One region of the Chelativorans sp. M5D2P16 genome, then DNA from elsewhere that is predicted to be linked to it. Evidence: predicted binding sites of a transcription regulator. Region 1 holds the regulator's gene; each other region holds the start of a gene.
What was found. Region 1 encodes LexA, which represses DNA repair genes until DNA is damaged. Its sites were predicted from a motif close to TGTTCNNNNTGTGTTCNG; they were not measured.
Positions count from the first base shown of each region.

Region 2: the regulator LexA is predicted to act here: its motif matches at 794-811, upstream of uvrA (excinuclease ABC subunit UvrA).
Region 3: the regulator LexA is predicted to act here: its motif matches at 1,381-1,398, upstream of SIN08_RS13820 (sel1 repeat family protein).
Region 4: the regulator LexA is predicted to act here: its motif matches at 1,116-1,133, upstream of SIN08_RS18750 (metallopeptidase family protein).

Region 1 is NZ_JAXQNM010000023.1:170,309-172,504, reverse strand. It holds gene SIN08_RS10870 (ComEC/Rec2 family competence protein) at 1-864, shown strand, start outside; gene lexA (transcriptional repressor LexA) at 880-1,596, opposite strand; gene glp (gephyrin-like molybdotransferase Glp) at 1,694-2,196, opposite strand, start outside.
Region 2 is NZ_JAXQNM010000008.1:197,788-199,983, reverse strand. It holds gene SIN08_RS03920 (universal stress protein) at 1-88, opposite strand, end outside; gene uvrA (excinuclease ABC subunit UvrA) at 980-2,196, shown strand, end outside.
Region 3 is NZ_JAXQNM010000026.1:5,630-7,825, forward strand. It holds gene SIN08_RS13815 (acetyl/propionyl/methylcrotonyl-CoA carboxylase subunit alpha) at 1-724, shown strand, start outside; gene SIN08_RS13820 (sel1 repeat family protein) at 991-1,257, opposite strand; gene SIN08_RS13825 (DUF2147 domain-containing protein) at 1,624-1,968, shown strand; gene SIN08_RS13830 (glutathione S-transferase family protein) at 2,101-2,196, opposite strand, start outside.
Region 4 is NZ_JAXQNM010000038.1:206,166-208,361, reverse strand. It holds gene SIN08_RS18760 (CoA ester lyase) at 1-254, shown strand, start outside; gene SIN08_RS18755 (DUF1737 domain-containing protein) at 251-457, shown strand; gene SIN08_RS18750 (metallopeptidase family protein) at 542-985, opposite strand; gene SIN08_RS18745 (hypothetical protein) at 1,154-2,146, shown strand; gene SIN08_RS18740 (DUF6504 family protein) at 2,070-2,196, shown strand, end outside.

The DNA of each region.
Region 1 (2,196 bases):
CTGGCACTGCCGGCCAATCTGACGGCAATGCCGGTCGTATCCGTCTTCGCCATGCCCGCCGCGGTGCTGGCGATACTGTCCATGCCCTTCGGGCTCGATGGGATATTCCTGAAAGCGATGGGACAGGCGATCGCCGCCGTGGTGGCTATCGCCGAGTGGTTTTCGACCCATTCGCCTGTGGATGCCGTCGGCCTCATCCCGCTCACGGCCATGCTTTTCTTTACCGGTGCGCTGCTTGTCCTGGTGGTCTCGACCACGTGGCTGCGCCTGCTGGCGCTGCCGCTCGCCGCCGCCGGCGTGGTTTTTCTCGCCATGCGGCAATTGCCGCACGTCGTGATTACGGAAGATGCAACGCTCGTCGGTCTGTCCGGAGAAGGCGCCTTGCTCGCCGTGAACCGCACCCGCCCGAACGGCTTCACCATGGACGACTGGACGCGGGCACTGGCAGCTGGAACCGTCGTGAAGCCGACGAATGTAGAGACGGGTGCGCCGCAGCCGCAAAACGCGGAGAAGACGAGGTTTCATTGCGGTGAAGACCTGTGCCTCGCCCGCCACGAAAGCGATGCCCTAATAGCCCATGCCGCAACCCCCAAGGCCGCCCGTGCAGCCTGTGCCGGCGCCGACCTTGTCGTTCTCGATGATGCCGTGACGAGCGATCCTTGCGGCCCGGCACCAGCCGCAACCGTCGTCACCAAGCGCGATCTGGCGCATTACGGCAGTGCGGCGATCTTCTTCGAGGAAAATCCGAGCGCGGAAGGCAGCGGGAAAGCGCGGATAACCTTCGCAATCACCAAGCCGTGGCGGCCGTGGCACGCTCACCGTGCCTGGTCGCGGGCCGCCCGGGGGCTACCCCCACATCGCTGAAGACGGCCGTCCGCCTCAATAGCGCCGGATGAGGCCGACCAGCCGGCCCTGCACCTTCACCCGGTCGGGACCGAAAATGCGCGTCTCGTAGGCGGGATTGGCCGCTTCCAGTGCGATGGAAGCACCCTTGCGGCGGAAGCGCTTGAGCGTGGCTTCCTCCTCATCGACGAGGGCCACGACGATCTCGCCCGGATTGGCGGTCTGCGTCTCCCGGATGATGACCGTATCGCCGTCGAAGATGCCGGCCTCGATCATCGAATCGCCCTTGACCTCCAGTGCATAGTGCTCCCCGCCCGACAGCATGTCCGGCGGAACGCCCACCGAATGCGTCTGATGCTGAATGGCCTCGATGGGGACGCCGGCGGCGATGCGCCCCATGACGGGAACCGAAACGACGCTCACGCCGTCCTCGTCATTGTCGGCGGCCGGCTTGGTGGGCGCCGGGGCGTTGCGGCTCTGGCCACCTTCGATGACGCTGGGCGAGAACGTTCGCTGTCCGCCGAGGCCCGGGGCGATCGACTCGGGCAGGCGCAAGACCTCCATCGCGCGTGCGCGGTTGGGGAGGCGGCGGATGAAACCACGCTCCTCCAGGGCGGTGATCAGCCGATGAATGCCCGACTTCGAGGCAAGGTCCAGCGCCTCCTTCATCTCGTCGAAGGAAGGAGGAATGCCCGTCTCCTTGAGACGGTTGTGAATGAAAAGCAGCAGCTCGTGCTGTTTGCGCGTCAGCATCGGTTCCACCCCGGGAATCATCATAAACAAAACCAGAACATAAGGTAGACGTTCCAGTTGTGTTCCGCAAGGGTGAAAAATCAGCGTTACCTTCCGGTTAACGCAGCATCAGAACCTGGCAGGGCTCACCCGCCTCGCTCGCGCGGGCGCCGGGCTCACGCAGAATGAGCGCGTTGGCGTCGGCAAGCGTGGTCAGCATGGAGGAATCCTGAACCGTGAAGGGCGTGGCAACGAGCCCGCGCGGACCGTTCTCGACGCGCGCACGCACATAATCGCGGCGCTCATCGTTTGCCTTCATCGGCGCGGCCAGCTCGGCCGCACGCAGATCCGGTGCGAAGGAGCGGCCGCAAAGCCCGGCGATGAGCGGGCGCAGGAAGAGATGCGCGCAGACGAGGCTGGAGACGGGATTGCCGGGCAATCCCAGGACGCGGCTTCCCTGCAGGCGGCCGAATATCAGCGGCTTGCCGGGCCGCATGGCGATCCTCCAGAAAGCGAGTTCCATACCTTGTGCCGTCAGCACCTCGCGCACGAGGTCGTGCGCACCCACGGAAACCCCGCCGAGTGTCACGATCAGGTCCGCATCGGCCGAAAGCGCCCGGG
Region 2 (2,196 bases), on a different contig from region 1:
GTTTCGCAAGATCGGAGGAAACATCCAGAGCCCTTTGAAGCTTGTCCGCGTGCGCCAGATCGACCGGAACCAGAATTTTCTTGTACATCGCCGCGATCCTCCTTGAACTCTTCATTGCAACGGACTTCACCGGCGAAAGCCATTACGGCCCAACACGGGAAGCAATCATGCGCGTAACGCTGAAATCATTGAGATAGGGCAAGATTCATCGGTTTCACCTTGTCACCGACAATCTGGGCGCTCGCTTCCAGCTTACAGCGCCACGCCTCCGTTCACGCGTGGAAAGGCGCTGAACCGGTGAATCGACTTGGAACGGAAAAGCCCCGTCGCTGCCTGGTTCTCGAGCGCACGGGGCTATTACATTTTTGCCGGAACGCATCGCCGGCAACTTTCAGGGCGGTGCGAGACACGTCCTGTACTTAATCCAGTCAACTATATGGGTAGCAGCCGCGTGGCGCTGGCCATCTCAGCCTTCGAGGCCGGGTCTTCTCCCGCCCGGCCGTTGCCCCGCTGGGCCGTGCTTACCGGCGTCAGGACCGACGCGGCTGTGGCTCCGCGCTATCGGCGGAGCCGCTGGAACAGTCGGGTGGAGTCATGCCTCCCTCCTCGTCCATTGCCTTGTATCGCGCCGATCGGGCACTGCGTTCAAGACCGTGTCGTCATGAACCGTCGACCAGCGGATATGGTCAATGTGCGCCTGCATGCGCTCCCCGTCAAGACGTGCCTCCGCTTCCCTTCAAAGCCGAGCGCGAGCGTGGGCATGCGAAGCGCTAGCAGGAGGATGTCAGGAGACCGTTCGTTCTTTGTTCTTTCCACTTGCCCTGTCGGGCAAAAACTTGGAAAAGAGGTGCAGGCCTCCGGCAATGGATGGGCGCGGAATGCGGTGGCGCCATCGACATGTGCTGCGCATTTCCTACATGAGCCCTGGCCGGCACCAGCCGGCCACACCGAACCGATTGAGACAAGGCAGCGACGGGGCATGCCCGAAAACAAGCTGATTTCCATTCGCGGCGCGCGCGAGCACAATCTGAAGAACGTCGATCTGGACTTGCCACGCGAGCGCCTGATCGTCATGACCGGGCTGTCGGGCTCGGGCAAATCGTCGCTCGCCTTCGACACGATCTATGCCGAGGGGCAGCGGCGTTATGTCGAAAGCCTGTCGGCCTATGCCCGGCAGTTCCTGGAGATGATGCAGAAGCCGGACGTCGACGAGATCGACGGGCTGTCGCCGGCGATCTCCATCGAGCAGAAGACGACATCGAAGAACCCGCGCTCGACCGTCGGCACGGTCACCGAGATCTACGATTACATGCGCCTTTTGTTCGCGCGCGTGGGCGTGCCCTATTCACCGGCAACGGGGCTTCCCATCGAAAGCCAGACGGTAAGCCAGATGGTCGACCGGGTGCTGACGCTCGAGGAAGGCACGAGGCTTTACGTCCTCGCCCCCATCGTGCGCGGGCGGAAGGGCGAGTACCGCAAGGAGCTCGCCGAGCTCCAGAAGAAGGGCTTTCAGCGCGTCAAGGTCGACGGCCAATTCTACGAGATCGCCGACGCGCCTGCACTCGACAAGAAGTACAAGCACGATATCGACGTGGTGGTGGACCGCGTGGTGGTCCGGCCCGATCTCGCCACGCGCCTGGCCGACTCGCTCGAGACCTGCCTCAAACTGTCGGACGGCCTTGCCGTGGCCGAGTTTGCGGACCGGCCGCTGCCTGAGGAAGAAACGGCGGAAGGCGGCGCGGCCAACAAATCGAAGAACGAAACGCACGAGCGGCTGCTCTTTTCGGAAAAGTTCGCCTGCCCCGTTTCCGGCTTCACCATTCCCGAGATCGAGCCGCGTCTGTTCTCCTTCAACAATCCCGCCGGCGCCTGCCCCACCTGCGACGGACTGGGCAGCCAGCGCGCCATCGACCCGGAACTGGTGGTTCCGAACGAGAACGCGGTGCTGCGCGAAGGCGCCATTCAGCCTTGGGCCAAGTCAACCTCTCCCTATTACCTGCAGACGCTGGAAGCGCTCGGCAAGGAGTTCGGTTTCAAGGTCGGAAAGCGCTGGAAGGACCTGCCGGACGAAGCCAAGCAGGCTATCCTATACGGCACGGGCGAGCGCAAGATCGCCTTCGACTATGACGACGGCCTGCGCAGCTACCGCACGACGAAGCCCTTCGAAGGCGTGGTCAACAATCTCGAACGGCGCTG
Region 3 (2,196 bases), on a different contig from region 1:
GATCGCCGGTTGCACGGTGAACGCGGGCTTCCTGGCGCGGCTGATCGACGATCCCGACTTCGCGGCGGGCCAATTCGACACCGGGTTGATCGAACGCCACCGGGAAGCGCTGATCCGGGTGGCGGAGCCGGACGGAAAGACCGTGGCGCAGGCTGCGCTCGCAGCCTCCGGCGCCGCCTATCGGCCCGAGGCCACGGATCCGTTCGAGGCGATCTCGGCCTATGCCCACTATCATCCACCCGCGCACCGGCGCACCATCCATCATGGCGGGCGGGCACTGCCGCATGCGATCACCGGGCTTGGCGACGGGCGCTTTGCGGTGTTGCTGGAGGGTACCAAGGACGCGGTGACACTGTCGCCGGCGGCGGATCGGGAAACGGCCGCGTGGCCGGGACACGTGACGCTGTTCAGAGGCGCCGACAGCCATACCTTCGCACTGCAAGACCCGTTGGAAGACGCCGAGGCGGCGAGCGGCGGGGAAAGCCTGCGCGCGCCGATGCCGGGGCTCGTCAAGCTGGTCCGCGCCACCGCTGGGGAAAAGGTCAAAGTGGGACAGCCGCTCCTGGTGCTCGAGGCGATGAAGATGGAGCACACGGTCACCGCGCCGCATGACGGGATCATCGCAGAGATCGCCGCCGAGGGCGCCCAGGTGAGCGACGGGACGGTGCTGGTGCGGTTTGCCGAAGCGGCCATGCCGTCCAGGGCTGGACGAACGGAGAACTAGGTGGGACGAATTCAGCGGGATTGCCGGGCGTGCCTTCGCCCTCGCCCTTCGACAGGCTCAGAATGAGGACGAAAGCAGTTGGAGCTGTGGTACGACACGAACCTTCATGGTGAGCCTGTCGAACCAAGGGCTGCCGTACGCATAGGATAACGCCGCGCCGGCGCTCGGCCGGTCGCGGCGTTCTTCAGCAGCGTATCTCTGTCCGCCCGCCCCCTTTCGTCGCCAGCGGACGATACGTGCCGGCGCCCCCGCACTACCCGGTGTTCTCAGTGGGCCGTCATCCATTCGCGCGCTGCGCGCAGGGCACGGGCGATGTCGGCCTTGGACATGCCTGCCGCGAGTTCGGAACGCATTTCGGCGGCACGGCCGGAGCCCTTGATCGCGGCGATGTTGAACCATTTGTGGGCGGCGACCAGGTCGACATCGCAGTCACGCCCGGTCGCATACATCATGCCGAGTTGGAAAAGAACGTCGGCCTGCGTACCGGCGCCGATCGCGCCGGAAGCTGCCTCATGAAAATCGAAACGCGCCATTTCAAATCCCCGTTTTCACCCTGAGAGCGGCCCGCCATCTTGTTGTTTGTAGCGGTGCTGCGATGGTTTCGAAGGATGAAGCCGAGGCTTGAAATCGCCGTTAAATAGCTTGATTAATTTGAAGAAAACAAAGTTCAAACATTCGGTAAATAGGCGGAATCCGTTAAGGATGGAAACCCCGGCAACGCCGGTGTTTGAAAGTGGGCGGCCGGCAAAAAGTTAATGCCCGCATCAACCCTTTGCTAACCACGACAAAAGCCGCACCGACGTGAATGCTTCACCTGCGGCGCTAGCCAACCGCACGAAACTTCCCCGAGGCGGCCAAATCCTTTATCCTTACGTGTGCGTAAGCTGGGGAGGAAAAGCATGTTCCGCAACACGCTCCTTCTGGCGGCGCTCCTGGCGGTATCGGCCGGGCCAGCGCTTGCCGATCCGATCGAAGGACGGTGGAAGACGCGGTCCGGCAACACCGCCGAGATCGCCGCCTGCGGCCAGGCCTTCTGCATCACGCTCAGGAGCGGGCCCCATGCCGGCAAGGCGGTCGGGCGCTTCGAGGCGCAAGGCGACGGCAGCTATTCCGGCACGGTGACGGACCCGAAGAACGGCAAGACCTACAAGGGCAAGGGAAGCCTGGAGGGGGACGTCTTCACCATGGGCGGCTGTGTGCTGGGCGGCCTCATCTGCCGCAACGAGCGCTGGTCGCGGCTATAGCGGTTCAGCCCCTTCGGGGAAATTTGCAGGAGGCAGCAAGAGCGTGGCGATGCCGCGCGCGATTACGCGCGCACTCGTGCTGACTGTCCGGCGGGACGATCCGGCGAACGGCCGCCCCGCCCCTGCTTCCCGTCAGGCGCGGGCGCGCTGTCCGAAGAGGACCTTTTTGGCCTCCTCGTCCTCGGCGATGTTGCGGCGATGTTCCTGGCCGACGGCGAGGCCGCGCTC
Region 4 (2,196 bases), on a different contig from region 1:
CGGAAGCCCGCGCCATGGGTTTCGACGGCAAGACGCTGATCCATCCCGCACAGATCGCGCCCGCCAATGCGGCTTTCGCGCCGACGAGGGAGGAGGTGGCGGAAGCTGAAGCGATCGTGGCCGAATTCGCGAAGCCGGAGAACCGCTTCCGCGGGGTTATCTCCCTCGACGGCCGCATGATCGAGCGTCTGCATCTGGAGATGGCCGAAGGCGTGCTCGCCAAGGCGCGGCAAATTAAGGAGAAAGAGACATGAGGCTCTACCGCTTCCTGACAGGCCCGGACGATTCCGGCTTCTGCCACAAGGTCACGGCGGCCTTGAACAAGGGCTGGCTGCTGCACGGCAACCCGACCTACGCCTTCGACCTCGAAACGAAGACGATGCGCTGCGGCCAGGCGGTCTACAAGGAAGTGGAAGGGGTGGACTACACGCCGGAGGTCAGGCTCGGGGACTATTGAACACTCGCAGCATGCGCGTCGTTCCGGACAAACCTGCGTTTTCCGGGATTGCGCTGAATGCGGGACCGCCGCTGCCGTGAGAATTTACATGCCCGGATGCGGCCACTCGTCCGCCGCTTCCTCGATGCGCGCCATGTCGTCGTCGGACAGGCCGAAATGGTGGCCGATCTCGTGGATCAACACATGGGCGACGATGTCGCCCAGGGTCTCCTCGTTCTCGGCCCAGTAGTCGAGGATCGCCCGGCGGTAGAGGGTGATGCGGTTGGGGCCCTCGCCGGTGGCCGGGTTCCAGCGCTCGGCAATGCCGCGTCCCTCGAACAGGCCGAGCAGGTCGAACGGCGTCTCCAGCGCCAGGTCGTCCATGATTTCCTCGCTCGGGAACTCGACGACCTGGATGATGATGTCGCCCGTGAGTTTGCGGAAATCGTCCGGCAGGTTCGCGTAGGTCTCCATCGCCAGGAGCTCGAATTCCGCGAGCGATGGTGAAAGCTGGTCGTGCCAGGCGCGGGTCTGATAGATGCGTGCCATTTCGTGTCCTTTGCCGCGCATATAGCGTTTTCACGCGCAGGATTCGAGTGTGCGTGTCACTCGAGAGGCGAAGACAGATGCAGAAGGAATAAAATCCTTCTTGACTCCGGGCGCTGGCTCTGGAATCGATAGGAACATAACAAGAACATTCGAACTGGAGCGAACGCCATGGCGCGCAATGCCACGGCGCAGAAGACGATTTATGCCCTGCGCCGGGAAATTGCCAGAATCGAGGGCGTCCTGCCCGAGCGGCTTGCCGCTCCGGGCGAGGAGGACCCGGTGCTTCGCCGCGGTGTTTCGGCCATGCGCGGGGCGGCAGCCGGCGCTTTTCTCGAAACCGGTGCGGCCGGGCTCGACAATGCGCTTGCCGGCGGCGTGCCGCGGGGGGCGCTGACCGAGATCCACGCTCCCGCCGCCCGCGACGCCGGCGCGGCAGCCGGCTTCGCCCTTGCCCTTTCTTCCTTGCTGCGCAAGGAGGGGCGGCGCCCGGAAAAAAGAAGGGCCGTGTGCTGGATCGGCACGGCGGATCTCGTCCGCGAAGCCGGTTTTCCCTACGCGCCCGGCCTGAAAAGGGTCTTCGGCCTGCCGGCGCATGACCTTCTGTTCTGCGCCGCCGGGAAGCTTGCCGATGCGTTGTGGATCGCCGAGGAGGCCTCCCGCCTGGACGATTTTGCCGCAGTCGTTCTGGAAATCCGCGGTAACCCCGCCCGTCTCGACCTCACGGCCACCCGGCGCCTCAACCGGCGGGCGCAGGAGAGGGGCAGGCCCGTTTTCCTGGTCCGTGCGGCGTCCTTCGCCGAGCCGACGGCGGCACCCGTCCGTTTCCACGTCTCGTCCGCACCGGCCGTGCCGCGCTCGACCCTGTCGGGCGCGCTTGAAGATTCGATCGGCCATCCCGCCTTCACCGTCGCCATCGGCAAGAGCCCCACCTCCTTGCCGGGAGAATTCGTTCTGGAGTGGAACCCCGATGTCCTCGCTTTTTACGAAATCCGGCCAGCGTATTCTCGCGCTCTGGTTCCCGCACCTGCCCACCGACCGCATCTTCCGGCAGCGGGCGGGACGGTCGTGGCGCTGCGGCGTGCCGATGCGGCACCCGCCCCTGGCGATCAGCCATCGCGAGAAGAACGCCCAGCGCATCCTGGCCCTCGACGAGCGGGCTGAGGCGCTGGGGCTGAGGCCCGGCCTCGGCGTGGCCGATGCCCGTGCCATGC